One region of the Isachenkonia alkalipeptolytica genome, then DNA from elsewhere that is predicted to be linked to it. Evidence: riboswitches for the same ligand, from Rfam matches in the RefSeq annotation. Region 1 holds a riboswitch; each other region holds the start of a gene.

Region 1 (8,066 bases):
GATCTCCTTTACCGGTACCAGGGTGAGGATTTTAAAAATGAATAAACTGCAGGAATCAGGGGAACTACTTCTCACCCATTACGGAATATCCGGGCCACCGGTATTAAAGCTTAGCAGCTATATTAATGAGATCAACCTGAAGGAAAACCCGGTTACCGTGGAGATTGATTTTTTCCCCGAAAAAGGGGAGGAGGAACTGAAAACCTGGTTTTTAGATCACAGCAGGGGAAAGAAAAATCTGGGCAGTGTACTGACGGAGTTTTGGCCGAAGAAATTTATCGAAGAGATCTTACCCTTCTTAGGGGTTCCCAAGGAACGTAAAATGAATGAGTTAAAAAAGAAGGAGCGGGGGAAAGTCATCGGAGCCTTAAAAGGACTTCAGCTGACGGTGGTGGGTCTTCGCCCGGTAAAAGACGCCATTGTCACCGCCGGCGGGGTGGATGTCAAAGAGGTAAATCCCTCCACCATGGAGTCGAAAAAAATTTCCGGGCTGTATTTTGCCGGCGAGGTGCTGGACTTAGACGCCATTACCGGAGGATACAATCTGCAAATCGCCTTTTCCACCGGGTTTGTGGCGGGAAATGCCGCGAGCGGAAAAGAGGAGCAAGGATGAGAAGAAAGCTGATAGAAAATCAAAAACCAAACCGAAAGAATATCGAAGCCTTTCAACGGAGCCTTTTGCAGTGGTACCAAAAGAATAAACGGACCATGCCCTGGCGGGATATTGAAAATCCCTATTACACCTGGGTTTCGGAAATCATGCTCCAGCAAACCCGGGTGGATACTGTAATTCCATACTTTTTACGCTTTATTGAAAAATATCCAACGGTAAAGGACCTGGCTAAGGGAGAGGATGAGGACCTTCTAAAGCTCTGGGAGGGACTGGGATATTACAGTCGGGTTAAAAATATGAAAATTGCCGCCAGGGAAGTGGTGGAAAAATACGACGGCGTGTTTCCAAAGGAACGTAAGGCGTTAGAGTCCCTTAAGGGGATCGGGGAGTACACCGCCGGAGCCATCGCCTCCATTGCCTATGAACAAAAAGAGCCGGCGGTGGACGGAAACGTCCTTCGGGTAATGACTCGAATTACCGGGAACCACGGGGATATTAAGCTTGGGAAAACGAAAAAAGAAATAACCCACGGGGTTCGAAAGCTGTTACCCGAGGAGAATTTAGGAGACTTTAATCAAGGGTTAATTGAACTTGGGGCGGTGCTTTGCACAACGGCTAAGGCACCGGATTGTGAAATCTGTCCTGTATCCGAATTTTGCCTAGCCTTTGAGAAAAATCTTCAAGGAGCACTGCCGGTCAAAGGAAAGGCGATGAAAAAGCGTTTGGAAAAAAAGACCGTATTGATTTTCACCTATAAAGAGCAGCTATTTTTGCGTAAAAGGGAGGAACGAGGACTTTTGGCAGGGCTCTGGGAGTTTCCCAATATAAAAGGTCATATAAAAGAAGAAGCTCTCAAAGAAATTCTGGAAAAGGAACAGCATTTGGCAGAGGAGAACTTAACTGTTGAAAACATTACACGGCTGGAGGATAGTAAAGCGGTGTTCAGCCATATTCAGTGGAACTTGATGGCCTATCAGGTGAATTTGAAATCCTCGGAGGGCCCACCGGAAGGCTTAAGGATTAAAGAAGATAAAAACTATTTAGAGCTCCCGGTAGAAGAAGTGATGGATAATGGTCGGTGGATACCCAGAGAAGAAGTCCGTAAAGACTACTCCATCGCTTCCGCTTTTAAAGCTTATCGAAAAGAGGTGCTGTAATATGATAAAGGAAATACTGCCGAAAATATATCAAATTGAAATTCCCTTGCCCAAGAATCCCTTAAAAGCGTTAAATAGCTATCTGATCAAAGGGGAGGAGGAATATTTACTGGTGGACACCGGTTTTAACCGAAGGGAGTGTCAGGAAGTCCTTTTTCAGGCCCTGGATTCTTTGGAAGTGGATCTGAAAAAAACCAAGGTCCTGATCACCCATCTCCATGCGGATCACTCGGGACTGGCTGAGGTGTTATACAGTAAAGGGGCAACCCTTCTTATGGAACCGGAAGAGGCTCTTCGGATCAAAGCCTTATCTAAAGAAAAGAACTGGGAAACCATGAAAGGAGACCTGAAAACCTTCGGGCTCGAGGTGGGGAAGAATTTTTTCGACGACCATCCCGGAAGGATTTATGCACCGAAGGGAGATTTCGCCTATGAAAAGATTCATGAGGGAGAGAATATTGTCATCGGTGACTACTCTTTTGAAGTGATTTCGGTTCCCGGACATACCCCGGGAATGATCAATTTATTTGACCGGGAAAATAGAATATATCTATCCGCAGACCATGTGCTGGAGACCATTACTCCGAATATCGGGTTTTGGGGTTATGATCAGGAGAAAATGCTTCAGAAGTACTTAAAGAGTTTACGAAAGGTTCAGGAGTATCCCGTTACGGTGATGCTTCCCTCCCATCGGGGATTGATTAGGAAGCCGAAGGAACGGATTGAGGAGTTAATAGCCCACCACCAGGAGCGGCTAAAGGAAGTGGAAAACATTATTAATGGAAAAGATCGGCCGCTCACCGTGGAAGATGTGGCCAAGGACATGGACTGGAGAATTCCGGCGAAGTCCTGGGGGGATTTTCCACCCCCTCAAAAATCCTTTGCCGCCGGGGAAGCCATGTCCCATTTGGAGTATTTAAAGGATCATGGAAGAATTAAGGCTTACTGGAAAGGAAATGTAATATATTTCGCCCGTAATACACAGTAGTATGAGGGTGTTTAGAGGCACTACGAATTCCATTAGACACACAGGCACATCTAATTACATCTTGCTAAACTCAACTAGATCTAAGGAATTGGAGGTTTTGGGGGGAGACCGGGAAGATGAAGTTCAATTAACAAAGGAGGATAAGGATGAAACCGGACTTTGATAAAATGATCGATCGTAAGGAAAGTAAATCCATTAAATGGGATTCTAAAGTGCTCGGAGAAATGTTTGGAGAAGAGGACCTATTGCCCCTGTGGGTTGCGGATATGGACTTTGAAGCTCCGAAGGAAGTGGTGGATGCCATGCAGGAGGAAGTGTCCCATGGGGTATTTGGATATTCCAAAAGAGGAGAGCAGTACTACGAAAACATCCTTCGCTGGTACAAAAAGCGGTTTGACTGGGAAATAAAAAAGGACTGGCTGGTATTTACCCCCGGGGTGGTTTCTGCTGTAAATTACGTGTTGCAGGCTTTAGTTGAGCAGGGTCAGGGGGTAATCATCCAGGAACCCGTATATTATCCCTTTAAAAAGGCTATCAAAAACAATGGATGCCGGGTGGTTAACAACCCGTTGAAATACCAACAAGGGACTTACGAAATAGATTTTGAGGATTTTGAAAAGAAGGCAAAGGATCCCAGTACCAAACTCTTTATTCTTTGCAGTCCCCATAATCCCGTGGGACGGGTATGGAAAAAAGAGGAACTGAGGCGCCTAGGAGAAATCTGTTTGGAAAATGACGTGCTGATCTTTTCCGATGAGATCCATCACGATCTGGTTTTTGAAAAGGGAGCCCATCACGTTTTGGCAAACCTTGATTCGAAGTTCGACGACCATGTGATCACCGCCACGGCCCCTTCCAAAACTTTTAATTTAGCGGGACTGATGAGCGCTCATCTGATTATTAAAAATGACAGCTTAAAAAGAAGGTATCGGCGTATTTTAGAGATAAACCATATCGGTAAACAAACCCCCATCAGTATGGCGGCGGTGGAAGCGGCCTACGGGAAAGGGGAACCCTGGTTGGAAGCGCTTTTAGACTACCTGCGGGGAAACCTTGATTTGATTGATAGCATGGTAAAAGACCATCTGCCAAGGGCGAAGTTTACCCCGCCGGAGGCCACCTACCTGGCCTGGCTCGACCTTAGGGAGTACGGTTTTTCGGGTAAAGAGCTGGAGGAGAGAATCACGAAAGAAGCCAAGGTGGCTTTAGACGGCGGTACCTGGTTCGGCAGTGGAGGGGACGGGTTTATAAGAATCAACTTTGCCTGCCCCAGAAAGACTCTGCAGAAAGCCTTGGACCGAATCGTCAACGCTCTGGAAGGGAAGTGAGGTCATGATTTATTATTTTACGGGAACGGGGAACTCTTATTATGTGGCCAAGGTACTGGGGATCAATTTACAAGAGAAGATTGAAAACCTGGGGGATTCCCGAAGGGCGGGGCTTCATCAAAAGGCGGTAAGTTTAACAAAGGAGGAGGTCCTAGGCTTTGTATTTCCCGTTTATGCCTGGGGACCGCCGAGATGGGTGCTGGACTTTATCAAAAGTCTCGATTTTGAAGGGAATCCGCCGAGCTATACCTTCGCCATCGCCACTTGTGGGGAGAACATCGGAAATACCATGACCACAATAAAGCAAGCCCTTAAGGAGAAAAACATAGAATTAAACTACGGATATTCGGTGAAAATGCCGAACAACTATTTGATGATGGGCAGCAAGGTGGAGACCGGCCAGAAGGCGGAAGAGAAAATCCGTCGGGCGGACACCTTGCTTTCCATGATCAGCGAAGATATTAAAAATCGGGGAAGGGGCTTTAACGTAAACAAAGGTTTTATGCCCTCGGTTCTTAGCAAAGCAGTGAACCCGCTGTTTTCAAAGTTTGCCATTGACACGAAAAAGTTCCGGGTAAATGATCACTGTATTTCCTGCGGTCTTTGTCGAAGAATCTGCAACACCCAAACCATTGAACTGGTGGACGGGAAACCGGTTTGGGGTTCCCAGTGTGTGCAGTGTGTGGCCTGTATTAACTACTGCCCCGTGAAGGCCATTAATTACGGTCGTGGGACAAAGAAAAAACAGCGGTATAAAAACCCGCGGATTTCTCCCATGGAGTTGGAGATTAAAAAAAGGGAATAAGTCCAATTGCCCTTTGACAAAAGTTGGATTTCTTATATAATGAAAAAAGAGTATAAGGGGACAAGACAATTGAATGAAGTACTGGGGGTGTCGGAATAGGACTGAGAGGATCTGTAGATTCAACCCTTTGAACCTGATGTGGGTAAACCCACCGTAGGGAAGTCTTTTTAATGATTTAGATAGAAAATATCTATATTCTTATATCAAAAGGCAGGCCTTCGGGCCTGTCTTTTTTAGTTGGCTACATTTAATCAATTAATTTTATTATTGGAGGAGGGAAATCATGATTTATGTAAACGGAAAAGAATATCCCTATCAGGGAAAGAGTATTCAGTGGATTTTAGAAACCTTGAAGTTGGAACCTTCCATGGTGATCGTTGAGTATAACCAAGGGATTTTAGAAAAAGATCAATTATCCACCGAGGTGAAAAAAGGGGATCAGTTGGAGTTGATTACTTTTTTGGGCGGAGGCTAAAAGGGATCTTCAGAGCTCAAGCTTAAGGAAGAAGTTCCAAAGGATGAGTGTAAAAAACCATACAAATACGATAATACGGAGGAATACCAATGGGAAACAAGGACCAATTGCAATTAGGAGACCATTTATTTAACAGCCGATTACTGGTGGGAACGGGAAAATACGAAAATCATGATATTATGAAAAAGTCCATAGAGGCCTCGAGTACGGAGATGGTAACCATGGCCCTTCGAAGGGTGGACTTGAAAAATCCCAGGGAAAACGTGTTAAACTTTATTCCGAAAAACATGACTTTGCTGCCCAATACTTCGGGAGCCCGGAATGCGGAGGAAGCCATTCGGATTGCCAAAATCGCCAGAGCCGCCGGCTGCGGAGATTTCGTAAAGATTGAAGTGATTTCCGATCAGAAGTATTTACTGCCGGACAATTATGAAACCCTTAAAGCCACCAAAACCTTAGCGGCGGAGGGCTTTTATGTGCTTCCCTATATGTCCCCGGATTTAATGGCGGCCAAGGAGATGGAAAAAGCGGGAGCGAAAGCGGTGATGCCCTTAGGATCCCCAATCGGTAGCAATCGTGGCATCGAAAACAAAGGACTGATTAAGATTTTAATCAATGAAATCAAGGTACCGATCATTGTGGATGCGGGGATCGGAAAACCCTCCCACGCGGCGGAGGCCATGGAACTGGGAGCGAAGGCGGTGCTGGTTAATACCGCCATAGCCGCCAGCAAAGACCCCATCGAGATGGCAAGGGCCTTTGACTACGCCGTAAAAGCCGGAAGGCTTGCCTATCTCTCGAAGTTCGGAGAGGTAAAAGCCCAAGGAGACGCCTCCTCTCCCTTAACCGGTTTTTTAAGAAAGGAGCAGTAATATGGAGCTCTTGGATGTCCTAGGAAGATACCCTGAAGAATGGGTGGATTCCTTTTTACAGAAGGTAACCGGGGAACGAATCGAAGAAATACTGAAAAAAGAGGATCTGAGTCTTGAGGATTATTTAAGCCTGTTATCCCCGGCGGCAAATAATTATTTAGAGGAGATGGCGGTACGGGCTCACCAAAAAAATCTACAGCATTTCGGGAAAACCATACTGCTGTACACCCCTCTTTATATATCCAATTACTGCGTTAACGAGTGCCTTTACTGCGGTTATAATAAACACTCGGATATCCCGAGGAAAAAACTGTCCTTAGAGGAAATTGACCGGGAGGCCAAAATAATTTCCGATAAAGGGATTCAGCATATTTTACTGCTATCAGGAGAGTCCCCCGTAGATACGTCCTTAGAATACCTAGAATCGGTGGTAACGGTGCTGAAGAAGTATTTTCAGTCCATTGCCCTTGAAATTTACCCCCTGAAGGAAGAGGGGTACCGGCGCCTGGTTCAAAAAGGAGTGGACGGAGTAACCCTATACCAGGAGGTTTACCACCGGGGGATTTATCAAAAACTGCACCCCAAGGGTCCTAAAAGCAATTATAATTTTCGTATCGAAGCCCTGGAGCGAGGGATTAAAGGGGGCGTTGCCTCGGTAAATCTCGGAGCGCTACTGGGTCTTTCGGATTTTCGAAAAGAAGCATTTTATACCGGAGTCCATAGCAAATACTTACTGGATACCTATCCCAGTGTGGCAACCTCCGTATCCTTTCCCCGAATGCAGCCCTTTTTAGGGGGATACGAGGATATCGATCCCGTCCCGGATCAGGATTTTGTCCAAATTCTACTGGCCTATAAAAATTTTCTGCCCATGACGGGAATCACTCTGTCCACGAGGGAAGATCCCGCTCTTCGGGAAAACCTCATTCCCCTGGGGATCACGAAAATGTCCGCCGGGGTATCCACCGCGGTGGGGGGCCATAGCAGGGAAAAGGAAAATACGGAGCAGTTTGAAATCTCCGATAACCGCTCCATTGAAGAGGTAAAAGCGTCGATTCTTAAAAAAGGCTATCAGCCCATCCTTCAGGACTGGGTTCCGCTGTAACCGTGTGAACCCTTAAAAGGTTAATATAAAAGAAGGTCAAAGAAAGTCAGAGATAGCAGGAGGTTGAAGAATGCTGTATTTCGTGACGGACCGAAAAGTTGCGGTAAAGGATTTTTATAGGACTTTACAGGAAGCGGTAGAGGGAGGGGTTGACGGCATCATCCTTCGGGAGAAGGATCTTAAGCAACCGGAGCTTTTCTCTATGGGGAAAAAAGTGAAGGCCATCGTCGAAGGGACGGATACGAAACTGATCATTAACGGGAATTTATCCGTGGCAAGGGACCTTAAGGCCCAGGGTTATCATATGGGTTTTGAGAAATTTATGGAAGAGGACAAAAAAACCCTAAAAGAATTTAGGGGAAGGATCGGGGTATCCGTTCACTCGGTTAAGGAAGCCAAAATAGCGGAAAAAAACGGAGCGGATTATCTTTTGGCAGGACATGTTTTTCAGACCCTCTGCAAAAAAGGGCTGGAGCCCCGGGGGATTTCCTGGCTAAAAGAAATCATGGAAGCAGGAAACCTTCCCGTGATTGCCATCGGCGGGATTGATCCAAATAATCTTGGTAAACTTCAGTCCCTGGGACTTCATGGAATTGCGGTCCGTTCCCTGATCATGGAAAGCCCTGAGGTAAAAAACACGGTAAAGAGCCTTAGGAATAAATGGTTAATCGATTAATTGAATAAACCGTCCTTTAGGGGGTATTTAAAGGTATATAATCCATT
Region 2 (8,066 bases), on a different contig from region 1:
TACGTCGGTGACAAAACCTTTTTCTCCCCGCCACTGATCATCAAAGGCGACGACGGGTACGAAGGTGAATTTAGCACTCATTTGTTCAAATTTCTCAAAAAGATCTCGATAAATAAACTCTTCTTCTTTGTTCACACCGTATATCAGCGTAAACTCCTCAACCTTTCCGGGATCTTTAATCAAATCCTCCGCAATGGAGACGAAGGGAGTAATTCCGATTCCTCCGGCTACTAAAAGCACTTTCTTTTGCGTTTTGTCCACGATCAGTTCATGGCCCATGGGTCCTTCAAGGTGTGCCACATCCCCTACTTTAAAGGTATCGAATAAGATGTCGGAACCGTAACCGTTGGGTACGCGTTTTACCGTAACGGAAAGAGACTGGCTATTTTTGTTATAGGAGGAGATGGAAAAGGCTCGATACATTTTCAGATTCTGCTGAATTCTTACTAAGGCAAATTGACCGGGTTCATAATTGACAATTTCAGGAATTTTAAAGGAAAAAGTAAATTCCTTTACATCGGTGTTTAGCTCTTTGATTGCAGAGATGGTTGTAACAATATGTTTTCTTTCTTCATAACCCTCCACAGAAGTTTTTTCATAGATTTCCTGTGCTTCCGCCTCGGTACTTAAGGTCAATACGCCGGCAGGACAGTTTTCTACACAAGTGCTGCAACGAATGCAGTTGTTATCATCAATCTGATTGTTTTCGGAAAAATCCACATAGGGCGTCAGTTGCATCGGACAGACTCTGGCACATTTACCGCAACTATGACATAAATCCTGGTTGGCCACGGTGATCTTTTGATCGGTCTTTTTTGCCACGCCCAGGGTTTTACCCAACCAATAGGAACCTTTTTGCATCATACCCATGGGACAGAAATTACACCAGGTTCTGGGGCTGGTGATCAGTGCCAAGGTTCCGCCAATAATGGTTACCATCAAATAACTTCTTACAAAGATAAATCCTAATCGGTCATAAAACATGGGGGTGCCCCATAAGGCGGAAACCCGAACAAGTCCGCTACCGATATTATATGAAAAATAAGCAAGGAACAACCAGGCAAAGATTGGAGATCTGAAAAATTCGAAAATTTTAATATTTCGACTCCATCGGAACAATGCGGAATCAAACAAACTTCCGTGGGCACAGAAGTTACCACACCAATAACGGCCTTTGAAAAAGGATAAGGTAACCAGACTTAGAATTACCAGCAATACCGTCAATCCCAGTCGGGGAAACCAAAGACCTGCAAAAGCTACTAAAAGGGTATAGATAAATGCATACTTACGTAGGGGTGTAAAAACCCTATTGGCTCTGATAAAAAAGTTTTCCATGAGTAAATTTCCTCCTTATGCTTTTTTCATGATAATTGCCCGTTGGGGACATACGTTGATACATTTTCCGCAGCCGATACATCGTTCAGCGATAACCTTAAAGGGCTTTAAGAAACTGCTGCGATCAATGGCATTTACAGTGCAAACTCTTTTAGCCGGACAGAATGGAGATTTATCACAGGTGGATTCTTTAATTACGGCTTTTTTCATTGCATCACTCCTTTCTTTAAAGTGGTTCCTTGCTGAGTCTTTAAATATATTTGATTGCTTCCCTTTGGGGAGGGGGATAGACATTTATGATTCTATAACGTCAGAACTTCTTTGTTAAGCGGATTTCAGAAAAAGCAGAAAACTTTATTTTGCAGTGATAAGAACAGGTTGTTCTTTTAAGGGTTTTTCAAAGTGGTTATGAGACTGATGGAAGAGTATAGGGGAGGGGGGTAAGATGGAAGAAGCGGATGTTTGAAAATTAAAGGGGACGGAAAGGTTTGTTTTTTAAATCAAACCCTTTCGTCCCCTTTGGTTACTTTGTGTTTTTATTACTTAGCCTTCCTCTCGTAGCAGATTAATATTTTTACCTTTCATTACTTTGTTCATATTTCTCATGGAACACATTTTTCCGCACATGGTACAGCTGTCGTCATCCTTTGGCATAGACTCTTTTCGGTATCTTTTAGCTTTTTCCGGATCGATTGCTAAATCAAACATTTTTTCCCAGTCTAATTGTTGTCTAGCTAAGCTCATTTCGTCGTCCCAGTCCTTTGCACCTTTAATGTTTTTTCCTAAATCTCCGGCATGGGCTGCGATTTTGGTGGCAACAATTCCTTCTTTCATATCCTCCAGCGTTGGGAGTCGTAAGTGTTCTGCAGGGGTCACATAACAAAGGAAGTCTACGCCATGACTTGCGGCTAAAGCACCGCCTATGGCACTGGTAATATGATCATATCCCGGGGCGATATCGGTAACAATGGGACCGAGCACATAAAAAGGAGCACCGTGACATAGCTTTTTCTCGAGCAACACATTTGCGGGAATTTCATTGATGGGCATATGGCCGGGGCCTTCAATCATTACCTGGACGTTTCTTTTCCAAGCCCGTAGGGTTAATTCCCCCAGTACCATCAGTTCCTGGATTTGGCTGGCATCGCTGGCATCATTAATACTACCGGGTCTACAGGCATCTCCAAGACTTAGGGTCACATCATACTTTTCGCAGATATCCAAGAGTTGGTCATAATACTCAAAAAATGGGTTTTCTCGATTATTCAGTTCCATCCATGCATATAGTAAAGAACCTCCTCGGGATACGATATTCGTAAGTCTTTTGTTCCTTTTAAAAACCCCGGCGGTTTCTTTATTAATGCCCGCATGAATGGTTACAAAATCCACACCTTCTTTTGCATGCTTTTCCACCACATCCAAAAATTCCACTGCGGTAATATCTTTCAGTTCTTTATCGTAAAATCCCACGGCATCGTATATTGGTACGGTGCCCAGCATTGCGGGGGATGATTCGATAATCCGTTTTCTAAACTCTTCGGTTTTTCCATAGGAGCTCAAATCCATGATGGCCTCAGCCTTCATATCAATAGCTACCCGGACTTTTTCCAATTCCAGTTCTATGTCGCAACAATCCTTAGAAATTCCCAGATTTACATTGATTTTAGTTTTTAAGCCTTCCCCTATCCCCACGGGATCTAATGAGGTGTGATTTTTATTGGCAGGAATAATTATTTTTCCCTGGGCGATAAGGTTTTTTAAATCCTCAACCGCCATATGTTCTTTTTTTGCAACGATTTCCATTTCTTTTGTTATGATTCCTTTTCTTGCAGCATCCATTTGTGTAGTGAATTTCATTTGAATTCATCTCCTTTTTTATTCTAGGAATTTAAAACACATTCCTGATCAGCTTCAGTAGTAAAGATCATAATTCCCGTCGCTAGGAGATGAGAATAGTAGGTAAGTTAATATAAAAAAAAAGCTTACCCAAAGGTAAACTCTAATATTATCAAATCAATGATAAAAAATTATTGCTTCCCTACGGCAGTATGAACTGCATCAAGTTTAAAGAGTTAGGATTTCTCCCTCTCAGCCCAAAGGCACCCCTAGCAAATCTATTTAATTGAGTTCATTATAATACACTAGCCCGGGGATGTAAACAAAAGATTAACGAAGTATAAAAAATGGTTTGAGAGAACCTTTTCCACTTCCAAGGGTTCATCGGCATAGTATACGGGTTTAGGATAGTTTACGGAGGCAAAAAATAAAGGGTCTTCCGGCTTCGAATCCATTTCAAGCCCTTGATCATTACTGAAAAATGTTATTTAATCCAAGTATGGGACTGTGGGACTGCTGGGGATGCCCTACTTTTTTTTCATAGAGATGCTGGGACCGATAATTGAAATCATCGGCTATATCGCCATTATTCTTTCCTTTTGGTATGGAATCATCAGTTTGGAGTTTGCTCTGGTGTTCTACAGTATTCTGGAGAATTTCGGTTATCGGCAGCTCACCACCTTGTGGCGTTTTGTCGCCTTTTGGCAATATAAGAGAAAGGGCAATAAGTGGGGGGAGATGAAGCGAAAAGCCTTCAGTAATAATGAAAAATAAGCACCAAAGGGCAGGAGGGAACGGGACACAAAAGAATATAAATTAAAGAGACTCTTTCCGGAGTCTCTTATTTTTTTGCAAGGTTTTAGGGGCAAGGAGAATAATAGGGCTGTTGGGAAAAAGGGGACTTGACAAAAGAACATTCGTTCTGTATTATGAAGGAACAAGCGTTCTGAAGGGGTGTTGATAAAGATGAAAGCAATTTTCCATATCGATGTAAACAGTGCCTATTTATCCTGGGAAGCCAAGGACCGCCTGGAAAAAGGGGAAACCCTGGATCTTAGAAGGGTACCCTCGGCGGTGGCGGGTGATCCGAAAAAGCGAAACGGGATTATTCTAGCCAAGAGCATTCCTGCGAAAAAATCCGGAATCAAAACCGGGGAGGCCTTGTTTGAAGCCTTTGCCAAATACCGGGATCTGATTGTGGTGCCGCCCAATTACGCCCTGTATATGCAGTGCAGTCATCAAATGAATGAAATCTTTAAAGAGTATTCCCCCTTAGTACAGCGCTACAGCGTGGACGAGAGCTTTATCGATTACAGCAATATGGAGCATCTATTCGGGGAGCCCTTGAAAGTGGCCCATGAAATTAAAAGCCGGATTAAAAATGAACTAGGGTTTACCGTGTCCGTCGGGGTATCCACCAATAAATTATTGGCAAAAATGGCCAGCGATCTGAAAAAGCCCGACGCGGTCATCACCCTGTATCCCGAAGAAATTCCTAAGAAAATGTGGCCCCTGCCCGTGGGTGACCTGTTTATGGTGGGGCGGCGAACCCTGCCGAAGCTGGAAAACTTAAATATTCAAACCATCGGGGACTTGGCCAACACCGAGGTGGGACTGTTAAAACAGGTGTTAAAATCCCACGGGGTGCTCATCTGGAATTACGCCAACGGAGTGGAAAACTCTCCGGTGGCGGGAGGGCCCCGAGAGGTAAAAGGCATCGGGAATTCCACCACCATCCCCTACGACGTATACCGGGAGGAAGAGGCCTTTATGGTCCTTCTAAGCCTTGTGGAAACCGTGGGCATGCGCCTTCGGGCCGGTGGATATGTGGCGGGCCTTGTGAGTGTGGGGATTAAGACCAATACCTTTCTTTATTACTCCCATCAACGGAAACTGGAGCTTGCCACGGACAGCACCCAGGAGCTCTACGAAATTGCAAAGGAACTTTTCCAAGAGGCCTGGGGCGGCGAGGTACTCCGTCACCTGGGGGTTCGGGTATCGAATTTAAAAGAGGGAGGCATGCGCCAACTCACAATTTTCGAGGAATCCGGGGAATATGAGCGGCATCAAAAAATTGACCGTACCATTGATAAACTGCGGCTCCGTTATGATCCAAATTGTGTTTTCCGGGGATGCTTTGCCAACACAAAAGTAAAACCCCTCCAGGGCGGCGTCGGCGAGGAGGACTACCCCATGATGAGCAGCCTCTTGTAAACCAAAGGATAAACCAAAGGGGACGGAGGTGTTCGGTTCATGATGCACCGGATCCCTCCGTCTTTTTCTGCATTAACCAAAAACGACGGGTAATTATCATCGGAACCGGGGGATCATAAAGTTAGAAAGCAACCCAGAAAAGTACTTCCTTAAAAAAGAGGATATCAGGATCTGTGTACCGAATTAATCTAATCGGGTTTGAAAACGCTGAAAAGCACCATATACAAACCGCTGAAGGGGAAAATTTTGAGGAGTTCATGGTCTTGGATTTACAGGAAAAGGGATTGCAGGGGATCCACGGAAGATTTTATATCGACAAGGCTGACTACAATTGTTTTATCAGCAGGTGAAAGATTGTTTGAAACATAACAGAAAGGGTAAAATAAATATAAGGAAACAATCTGAAATTTCTGACAAAATAACAAGGGTGATGATTTCTTAGGAAGTTGAAAGATGACACTAAGAGGGAGCAGTAGTGAAACCGGCCCGGGGGCCGGTTTTTGTTTTGAACAATATAAGGTCAAAAAAAAGAAAACCGAAACCGATTCCAAAATGGATGGGAGCGACTGCATATGGACTTTCAAGAGGCCCTGGAGTTTGATAAGAGCACCTATGATGTGGTCACCCTCGGGGAGCTGGTGGTGGATTTTATCTCCGGGGAATATCTGGAGGAGACTAGGGACCGGGGGATGAAGGATCTTCAGGTTTTTTCCAGGTATTTTGGTGGTTCGCCGGGATGCCTTGCGGTGAATCTTAAGGCCCTGGGCTTTCATCCCGGGATTATTTCCGCCCTGGGCCGGGATTTTCTCGGGGACTATTTGCTGGATTTCCTTGTTCAAAAAGGGGTTTCCCTAGAGGGGATCAGTCGAACCCAAGAGGCGAACACCTCCGTCGTATTTGTTTCCAAAAGCAGAAACAATCCCAGCTTTCTCGCCCTTCGGGGCAGTGATAAACACCTTCGGGTAACCAAAGCTCAAGAGGAGGTGGTCGACGGGGGAAAAATTCTTCACTTCACTTCCTGGAGTCTCTCCCATGAACCAAGCCGGTCAAGTACCCTGGCCTTGATTAAAAGGGCTAAGGATAGAGGGATGAGAATTTCTATGGATCCAAATTTCAGAGAGGTTCTTTGGGATAACAAGGAGGAGGGGCGAAGGATCATAAAGGAGATGTTTTCCAAGGTGGATTTTGTAAAACCCTCGTTGGAAGATGCTCGAAATCTTTTTCCCGAAGACGCCCATAAGTCCCTTTCGCCAAGGGAATACCTCCATAAATTTCTAAGTCTTGGAGCCAAGATGGTGATTTTAACCCTGGGGGCTGAAGGGCTTATTGCAGGCAACGGAAAGGAAGAGCGAAAACTGCCGGGGGGTAAAAACCCGGTGGTGGACACCACGGGAGCGGGAGATGCCTTTTGGGCGGGGCTGTACGCCGCTTTATTAAAGGGCTACTCCCTGGAGAGGGCCTTAAAACACGGCAGTCAGGTTGCGGACTATAAGCTCGGCTATGTGGGAGGAATCCCTCCCCTTCCGAGATTTCAAAAGTTCATGGAAAAGGAGGAAAAAGAGGATGCGAATAGGCTTTATGAATCCCCAGGGGAATTTTGACAACAAAGACTCTTATTGGACCGCCCATCCGGATTTCGGGGGCCAATTGGTTTACGTCAAGGAGCTGGCCCTGGCCCTGGATCAATTGGGAGTGGATGTGGAGATTTTTACTCGACGGATTGAGGATCCGGAATGGGGGGAATTCCGGGAAAAAGAGGAGATCTATGAAAACTCGGGAGTGAAAATTATAAGGATCCCCTTCGGACCGAAGGGATTTTTAAACAAAGAAAAGCTGTGGCCCTACTTAAGGGAGTACGCCGAAGGGGTAAGCGCCTATTATGAAGGGCAGGGAAGGCGACCGGACTTCATGACTGCCCATTACGGAGATGGGGGCCTTTCCGCCGTCTATTTCAAGGAGCTTACGGGGGTATCTTTTTCCTTTACGGCCCACTCTCTGGGGGCCCAAAAGATGGATAAACTGAAGGTCTCCAAAAGCAACGAAGGGGATATGAACCGGATTTACCGATTCTCCGAGCGTATTGCGGCAGAACGGAGGACCATGGAGGAAGCCTCCCTGATCTTTGTCAGCACGAACCAGGAAAGGATGAACCAGTACGCCCATGCACGCTATAAAGGAGCGGTTTCTCCGGAGGACGAAAAAATCAAAGTGGTGCCCCCGGGGGTGAATCTGAAGATTTTTAATACCCACAGGGAAAATTCCGAGGAGGCCCGCACCCAAGCGGAGCTACATAATAGCCTGAAAAGGGATCTTCGGGAAGACCGGTTCGGGCTGCCCATCATCTTCATCTCCGGCCGATTGGAAAAAAAGAAAAACCACCTGGGCCTTGTGAAAGCCTATGGGGAAAACCCGCCCCTGCAGCAGAGGGGGAATTTACTGATTGCCTTAAGGGGTGTGAAAGACCCCTACCGAGGTTATCAAACTTTAAAGGATGAGGAAAAGGCGGTTATGGACAGCCTGATGGATGGCATCAACCGGATGGACATGAAAGGGAAAGTGGCCTTTGTAACCCTGGAGAGCCAAGAACAGTTGGCAGCGGCCTACCGATGGATCGGCAATACCGGCGGCCTGTTGGCCCTGCCCTCCCTTTACGAACCCTTTGGGCTGGCTGTTGTGGAAGC
Region 3 (8,066 bases), on a different contig from region 1:
CGTGGAAAGGATCCCGAAAAATCCGGTGAGGAGCATAACGGGAACGGCGATGATAATGCTAAAGATCAGGGATTTTCTGATGGACCGGTCATTCTTACCGGAGTACACCCGCTGCCAGTAGCCCTGATGAAATAAATTCGCCACAAATACGGCGATTCCCAGGGTCAGGCCGAACTCAATCCCGCCCAGGTTTCGGAAGTCGAACAGTTCCGGCGCGTTTTCAGTGCTGAGGGTAATCATGTTTCCGATCCCCCCGAGGTAATACACCACACCGACGGTGGTAACGAGAAGCAGCACCAGCACAAACACCATTTGGATCATATCCGTAAACATGGAAGCCCGAAGGCCTCCGTAGGCGATATAAATCATGGTGCCCACACCGACGAACAGGGCCGTGAATATAAGGGGGATCCCCGCAAGTTCATAGGCCACAAGACTAATCGCCGTAAGCTCCGCCACAAGATGCACAAACATATAAAAGATGGACAACAAAAGAACCAGGAGGTACATTTTCTTACCGTATCTTTTTCGTGCAAAGTCGTTTAAGGTACTGCCCTTAGGCAGATAGTTACGGATTTTGGGGCTGAGGATCATAAAAGCGATGTAAAGACTTGCCAGCCCCAGGGCATAGCCGATAATCGTGGTGATCCCGCCGATGGATCCCGCCTCCGGGGGTGTGAATAGAATAAACACCCCTAAAAAGGAGGCCAAAAAAGTCGTGGAAAGAATCTTGGTGCCGGCAGTGCCCCGGGCGGTGACAAAATCGTCCAGGGATTCAAACTTTCCCCGACTGTAAATGACGCCGATGGCGGTGAAAGCCATGACGGTAAGGATAATGATTGCATAAATAAGCGAAGATGAAATCATAAAAGGGTACCTCCTGATGTTAGTGGATTTTGGTCAAGTCTTTGGCTGCCTGTTGAATGTCCTCCTGGGCGAGGATGGCGGAAACCACGGCCACCCCGTCAACCCCGGTATTAAGCACCGAGGGGATATTCTCCTTGGTAAGCCCGCCGATCCCTACAACGGGAATGCATAGGCTGTTTTTAATGATCCGAAGCCTCTCCAGGGACACGCTTCGGGTATTATTTTTTGTTGCCGTTGGAAATAAAGCCCCCACACCGATGTAATCCGCTCCCTCCGCTTCCGCTTCTTTCGCTTCTTGAACAGTGGCGGTGGAAGCACCGATGATTTTATCGGGACCCAGGAGCCTTCGAGCTACGGTAACGGGAAGGTCCTGTTGGCCCAGGTGAACCCCTTCGGCATTAACCGCCAGGGCAATATCCACCCGGTCATTGATGATCAGGGGAACCCCGTAGTACTCCGTCAATTTTTTTACTTTCAGGGCCCGATGGTAAAAGGCTTGGGAAGATCCTTCCTTATGGCGAAGCTGCAGGACGGTGATCCCTCCCAGAATCGCCGCCTCCAGGCTTTTCAGAAAATCCCTGCCCCCCAGGACCCCTTCATCGGAAACCAGGTACAGGCGATAGGAAATATTTTGTTTATTGTGTCGTTCATTCCTGGACTTCATAAATTTTTCCCCTTTCCAGATAATCCTTGATGGTAAAGTGACTAAAAGCGTCGAAGAGCCGGACTTTAAAACTCCCCAAGCCTTCCCCGGGCTGCAGCCCCTCTCCTGCGATTTCACCGGAAATCCCCATGATACTCAGTCCCAGCAGGGCGGCATGAAGGGGCGGTGCCCCGGAGGCGCAGCACAGTCCGATAAGGGAAGAAGACATACAACCGGTACCGGTAATTTTTGAAAGATGGGAAGTGCCGTTTCCAATACGGTAGGTAACCCTGCCGTTGGAAACCACATCGAATTCCCCGGTAATGGCAACGGTGCAGTGATGGCGCTGGGCCAGGACCTTTGCAATTTCCTCGGCCCCTTCCCCAGAGGATAAGATGGAATCCACCCCTCTTGGGACAACGGAAGGATCGTAAAGATGCATGATCTCCGATAGGTTGCCCCGGATCACCGTCAGCGACACTTCTTGTAGAATCTTTGCCATAAGGCTTTGGCGAAGCTTTGTAGTACCCAGGCCTACAGGATCGAGAATTACAGGGATCCCCAGGGCATTGGCTCTTTTTCCCGCCAGAAGGATGGAATGGGTTCGTTGGGAGTTTAAGGTGCCCATATTTAATACCAGGGCCGAGGCAAAAGCCACCATTTCCTCCACCTCTTCTTCGGCATCGGCCATTACCGGACTGCCCCCGAGGGCAAGGACCGCATTGGCGCTGTCATTAGCGGTTACATAATTGGTGATATGATGAATCAGTGGAGACTCTTTACGGATGTTATTCAGCATGCTTTCAAAGGCTTGGGACAGGTTCATAAAAATACCTCCTAAGGGATGGATTAAGAATCCGGATGATACAGCTGATAAAAATGGTGTACCGGTCCGGGACCCCTGCCGATGGAGAAGGAATGCTCAATGGCTGTGGTGATATAGGCTTTGGCATGTTTAATGGCCACCTGAATACTCTCCCCCTTCCCCAGGTTCGCGGCGATGGCGGAGGAGAGGGTGCAGCCGGTGCCGTGGGTATTTTTTGTGGCTACCCGTTTGGTTGTATAGGTTGTAAAGGAGCTTCCGTCGTAGAGAATATCCATGGCATCCCCTTGGAGATGACCCCCTTTGATTAATACGAAGGCCGGTCCTAAGCTGTGGATTTTTACAGCCGCTTTTTTCATATCCTCCAGATTTTGAACCTTCATGCCGGTGATCTCTTCGGCCTCGGGAAGATTCGGGGTGAGGACTGTGGCCATGGGAAGAAGGTGGCTGATCAGGGCGGCCTTTGCCTCGGGCTGTAACAGATCAAAACCGCTTTTAGAAATCATTACGGGATCCACCACCAGGTTCTTATAGGGATACTGTTTTAAGGTTTCGGCGATGACTTGGATCGTTTGGATTTGAGAAACCATACCGATTTTGATGCCATGGACCGCAATGTCTTCAAAAACCGCTTCGATTTGTTTTTTAATGACCCCGGGGTCGATATCCTGTACGGCAAAGACCCCCCGGGTACTTTGCGCGGTCACGGCGGTGATCACACTCATGCCGAAAACCCTGTGGGCGGAGAAGGTCTTCAGGTCTGCCTGAATGCCTGCACCCCCGGAGCTGTCGGATCCTGCAATGGTTAAAAGATTTTTCATGATTACCTGCCTCCTTGTTGGTGATAGAATTTTATTACGCCGGATTGTTCCATCAGCTTATAGATGATGTAGCCGATGACGGCTCCGACGATGGAGCTTAGGGCGAAGGGGCCGATGTAAAAAAACACGGCAACCTCTGCCCCTAACAAATACCGGGCGATGGGATAGGCCGCCAGGGCGCCCAGGATTCCCGTGCCGAAAATTTCTCCCCCCAGGGCGAAGATAGACTTTTTCGTTGCCAGAAACAACAGGCCGGCCAGGTAGGCACCGAAGATACTGCCGGGAAAGGCCAGCAGGGAACCGGTTCCTAAAATATTTCGAAGCAGGGAGGTTACAAAAGCCACGACGACGGCATAATAAGGGCCGAAGAGGACGGCGGCCAACACATTGAGAGCATGTTGTACGGGAAATACCCGGGACACGCCGATGGGAATGGAAATAAGATGGGCACTGAGAACCCCTACGGTAATCAGCAGGGCGGCGGTGGTTAGTTTTCTTGTGTTCATTGGTAAAGCCTCCTTTCCAGGGTTGAATAGGGTTGTTTGATCGCAGGTGCTTGCCGGTGAAACAAAAGTGGAAGGGGATTTTCAGTAATAAAAAAAGCACAAACCCCGGACGTAGGGTTTGTGCTTGAATACACAAGAGTATTCGTCCAATAATGATCGACGCACTTTCCTACGCTGGTATTATCCAGATCAGGTATAGGGATTAAAGACTTAAACGGGTCTTATTCTCAGCTGGCCTAACCAGCGCTCCCAGTGATTCCTATTGATTTGTTTGAATAAAGTCATCATAGCACAAAAAAACGCCTTACGCAAACACAAAGGAAAAAGCTTAAGGACGTAATACCTAAAAGCCCGAGTTTCTTTTTTTAACTCCCATAGGACGGGGCACTTTCAATTGTTAAGAATTCTTAACATGATTGACAGGGGGGAGAGAATGCCGTACAATTCAAGTATAATCGATAATATTCATATACCGTAAATGGAAAAATACAAGAGGAGGCGATCCAATGAAAAAGAAAGTGGCTTTTGTATGCGTTCATAATTCCTGTCGCTCACAAATGGCGGAAGGCTGGGCAAAGAAACTGGGCTCCCATGTACTGGAAGTCTATTCTGCTGGAACGGAAGCATACCCGGAACTAAAGCCGGGGGCGGTGAAAGTCATGGAAGAGGCAGGGGTGGATATGAGCGGACAATATCCCAAGCTTCTGACGGAGATTCCCCAGGAATTGGATATTTTAATCACCATGGGTTGCAATGTGGTTTGTCCCTTTGTTCCCAATAACCACAGCGAAGATTGGGGCCTGGACGACCCCTCCGGGGGACCCATTGAAGGCTTTCGAGAAACCCGGGATCTGATTAAGGCCAAGGTGGAGGATTTGATCCACAAGGTGGAAAAAGGAGAAATTTAACGGAAGTAATCTAAATAATCCTTCGGAGGAAACCACCGGAGGGAAAAACCTCGACGGAACCTACAGTACCTTTTAGGGACTGTAGGGGAAGCCGGGTTTTTTTCTTTTATTTCCCGGGAAACCGGTCTTTAAATTCTCCCGGATTTCCGTTATAATCAATCGTAGTGATTAAAGAAAGGGAGTCGAAAATGAGTATTTTAACGGTAAAGAATTTAAGCCATGGTTTCGGAGACCGGGCCATCTTTCATGAGGTATCCTTCCGACTATTAAAGGGAGAACATATCGGTCTGATCGGTGCCAATGGCGAAGGAAAGTCCAGTTTTATGAATATGATCACCGGAAAACTGCAGCCCGATGAAGGGGAAATTCAGTGGGCGAAAAAAGTCCGGGTGGGGTATCTGGACCAGCACACGGTACTGGAAAAAGGAGAAACCATACGAGAGGTACTAAGGGGCGCATTTCAATACCTGTTTGATATGGAAAAAGAGATGAATGAAATCTGTGAGAAAATGGGAGAGGCCTCTCCCGGGGAACTGGAAACCTTAATGGAGGACATGGGCAACATTCAGGATATGTTGACCAATAATGATTTTTACACCATCGACGGAAAAGTGGAAGAGGTGGCCAAGGGCCTGGGTCTTAGTGATGTAGGGCTGGAAAAGGACGTACACGATCTTAGCGGCGGACAACGGACGAAGGTGCTACTGGCCAAGCTGCTGTTGGAAAAGCCGGATATTTTATTATTGGATGAGCCCACCAACTTCCTAGATGAGGAACATATTCAGTGGCTGAAACGATATTTACAGGACTACGAAAACGCCTTCATCCTGATCTCCCATGACATATCCTTTTTAAACAGTGTAATCAACCTGATCTATCATATGGAGAATCAGAAACTGCACCGCTATGTGGGAGACTACGAGGAATTTCAAAAGGTGTATCAGGCGAAAAAGCAACAGTTGGAGGCGGCCTATAAAAAGCAGCAGCAGGAAATTGACGGATTGAAGGATTTTGTAGCAAGAAATAAGGCCCGGGTGGCCACAAGAAATATGGCTATGTCCCGGCAGAAAAAGCTGGATAAAATGGAGAAGATCGAACTTCCCCAGGAGAAACCGAAGCCGGAATTTCATTTTAAGCAAGGGAGAACCTCGGGAAAACTGCTCTTTGAAACAAAGGACCTTGTTATCGGTTATGACGAACCCCTGACCAAGCCCTTGAATCTTCGGATGGAACGGGGGGAGAAAATTGCCTTAACCGGAGCCAACGGACTGGGAAAAACCACGTTGCTTCGAAGTATTTTAGGGGAGATTGATCCCGTGGAGGGATCCGTGGATAAGGGAGAAAATCTGGGAATCGGCTATTTTGAACAGGAAACCAAGGAAGCCAATTACAACACCTGTATCGAAGAGATCTGGAAGGAGTTTCCCTCACTGAATCAGCACGAAGTTCGTTCTTCCTTGGCAAAGTGTGGCCTGACCACAAAGCATATTGAAAGCAAAATGGTGGTTCTAAGCGGCGGAGAAAACGCGAAGGTCCGTTTATGTAAGCTGTTGAATCGGGAAACCAATCTGTTGATTCTTGATGAGCCCACCAATCACTTGGATGTGGATGCCAAGGAGGAATTAAAACGTGCCTTAAAGGCCTACAAAGGCAGTGTGCTGTTGATCTCCCATGAGCCGGAATTTTACCGGGAAGTGACCACCGACATTTGGAACTGTGAAAACTGGACCACGAAAATATCCTAAAAAGTGGGGGACAGGGGATGGGATCGTAAAAAAAACGAATTCCAGCCCCTGTTCCTTTTATTTGTATTAAAGAATTTGAGCCTCCGGTCGATAATATATAAGTCGGTGCTTATAACGATAGGGGCAGTGAAAGAGGGGCCGCCCGTCATCGGGGGCAGCATCAAAAAATCAGGTAGTACAAAAATCAGATCGTACGTAAGGGGGAAAGCTGTTTAGTCAGCGAAAATATGAAAAGTATTCGTATGAAACTCATTATTTATTTCTCGGCAATCATTTTAGTCATTGCCATTGTTTTCAGTGGGGCTTCTATTTTCACCACAAGCAACATCATTCAAGAGGAGGGGGAAAGTGCTTTAATGAGGCAATCCCAGGAAATCGGAGAGGTCTTCGCCAGTGAACTGCGAGGGGACCTGAGCACTCTGGGAGCCATCGGGAACAGTAGCGGAATGGGAACCATGGGATGGTTTACCCAACAGCAGATTTTGGAAAGGTATGTGGAGAATTCCGATTTTATCGGCCTCGGGGTTGTCAGTCCCGACGGATCTACCCAATATGCCGACGGATCCACGGCGGAATTGGGGGACCGGGATTATGTGATAAGAGCCTTTGAAGGGGAAGCCAACGTATCCGATGTGATCATCAGTCGGGTAACGGATTCCCCCGTGGTCATGATGGCCACCCCCATTGAACAGCGGGGAGACATTGTGGGAGTATTAATCGGACGACTGGAAGGGGAAGCTTTAAGCGAGCTTTTGGAAGGAAAGGGCTACGGAGAACAGGGTTATGCTTACGTTATCAACGAAGAGGGAACCGTGCAGGCCCATATTGATCCGGAGCTTGTGATGAACGGCTTTAATCCCATCCTAGACTCGGCAGAGGACCCGGAGCTTGTACCGGTGGCGGAAACTTTTGAAGAAATGCTCCGGGAGGAAGCCGGGGTAGCGGACTATCATTATCAAGGGGAGGACCTTTATGCCGGATTTGCACCGGTTGAGGGAACCCAATGGCGGGTGGTGGTAACCGCCGAGCAGGGGGAGGTATTAAGTGCCTTGCCCAGTATGCAGCGAAACGTACTATTGATGACGGGGGTCGTCTTGGCCCTGGGGATTGGGATTGCCTATGTTGTGGGGAACGCATTTTCAAAACCCATTGTAGCCGCATCGGATATCCTCAACAGACTATCAAATTACGATCTAACCTATGATGAAAATCATCCCGCAGTTCAGTATCTGGATCAAAAAGACGAAGTGGGGGGCATGATTCGGGGGATCGCGAAAATGCAGGAAAACTTTGTGGTGCTGCTCAAAGGGGTATCCGGCAATGCCCAAGAGGTGGCCTCCTCTTCGGAAGAGTTGACGGCCACCAGTCAGGAATCCTCAAAGGCGGCGGATGAGGTAGCGAAAACCATTGAAGAAATGGCGAAAAGTGCCGGGGAGCAGGCTCAGGAGACGGAAACCGGCGCGGAAAACATCAATGTTTTAGGGAACTATATTGAAAAGGATCAGGAGCTCCTTAAAAAATTAACCGGTTCAGCAGAGGTGATTGACGGCCTAAAGGAAGAAGGAAACCACCTCCTGGGGGATCTTGTTGAAAAAACCCAGGCCAGCAGTCAAGCCGCTGGGGAAGTGCAAAAAGTGATTGGAGAGACCAATGAAAGTGCTCAGCGGATCGAAAGTGCCAGCGGTATGATTCGAAGCATTTCGGAACAGACCAATCTTCTCGCTTTAAATGCGGCGATTGAAGCCGCCCGGGC

What was found. A riboswitch is a leader RNA that binds a small molecule or an ion and turns the genes downstream of it on or off. The one in region 1 is predicted to bind thiamine pyrophosphate.
Region 2: linked by a shared signal. The riboswitch ahead of thiC (phosphomethylpyrimidine synthase ThiC) and the one ahead of thiS (sulfur carrier protein ThiS) in region 1 are both predicted to bind thiamine pyrophosphate.
Region 3: linked by a shared signal. The riboswitch ahead of thiW (energy coupling factor transporter S component ThiW) and the one ahead of thiS (sulfur carrier protein ThiS) in region 1 are both predicted to bind thiamine pyrophosphate.

What each region holds. Positions count from the first base shown of each region.
Region 1 covers NZ_SUMG01000002.1:22,244-30,309, reverse strand. Annotated here, with positions in the region: gene ISALK_RS01990 (BaiN/RdsA family NAD(P)/FAD-dependent oxidoreductase) at 1-613, shown strand, start outside; gene mutY (A/G-specific adenine glycosylase) at 610-1,770, shown strand; gene ISALK_RS01980 (MBL fold metallo-hydrolase) at 1,772-2,758, shown strand; gene ISALK_RS01975 (MalY/PatB family protein) at 2,905-4,086, shown strand; gene ISALK_RS01970 (EFR1 family ferrodoxin) at 4,091-4,891, shown strand; TPP riboswitch at 4,965-5,068, shown strand; gene thiS (sulfur carrier protein ThiS) at 5,175-5,366, shown strand; gene ISALK_RS01960 (thiazole synthase) at 5,456-6,238, shown strand; gene thiH (2-iminoacetate synthase ThiH) at 6,240-7,343, shown strand; gene ISALK_RS01950 (thiamine phosphate synthase) at 7,414-8,019, shown strand.
Region 2 covers NZ_SUMG01000006.1:174,552-182,617, reverse strand. Annotated here, with positions in the region: gene ISALK_RS07080 (4Fe-4S binding protein) at 1-1,335, opposite strand, end outside; gene ISALK_RS07075 (4Fe-4S binding protein) at 1,351-1,545, opposite strand; gene thiC (phosphomethylpyrimidine synthase ThiC) at 1,879-3,192, opposite strand; TPP riboswitch at 3,354-3,452, opposite strand; gene ISALK_RS07065 (hypothetical protein) at 3,694-3,945, shown strand; gene ISALK_RS07060 (DNA polymerase Y family protein) at 4,132-5,385, shown strand; gene ISALK_RS07055 (hypothetical protein) at 5,559-5,735, shown strand; gene ISALK_RS07050 (carbohydrate kinase family protein) at 5,958-6,986, shown strand; gene ISALK_RS07045 (glycosyltransferase) at 6,949-8,066, shown strand, end outside.
Region 3 covers NZ_SUMG01000009.1:73,969-82,034, reverse strand. Annotated here, with positions in the region: gene ISALK_RS08945 (sodium:solute symporter family transporter) at 1-867, opposite strand, end outside; gene thiE (thiamine phosphate synthase) at 887-1,531, opposite strand; gene thiM (hydroxyethylthiazole kinase) at 1,515-2,336, opposite strand; gene thiD (bifunctional hydroxymethylpyrimidine kinase/phosphomethylpyrimidine kinase) at 2,360-3,154, opposite strand; gene thiW (energy coupling factor transporter S component ThiW) at 3,157-3,660, opposite strand; TPP riboswitch at 3,810-3,921, opposite strand; gene ISALK_RS08920 (arsenate reductase ArsC) at 4,167-4,568, shown strand; gene ISALK_RS08915 (ABC-F family ATP-binding cassette domain-containing protein) at 4,757-6,313, shown strand; gene ISALK_RS08910 (methyl-accepting chemotaxis protein) at 6,556-8,066, shown strand, end outside.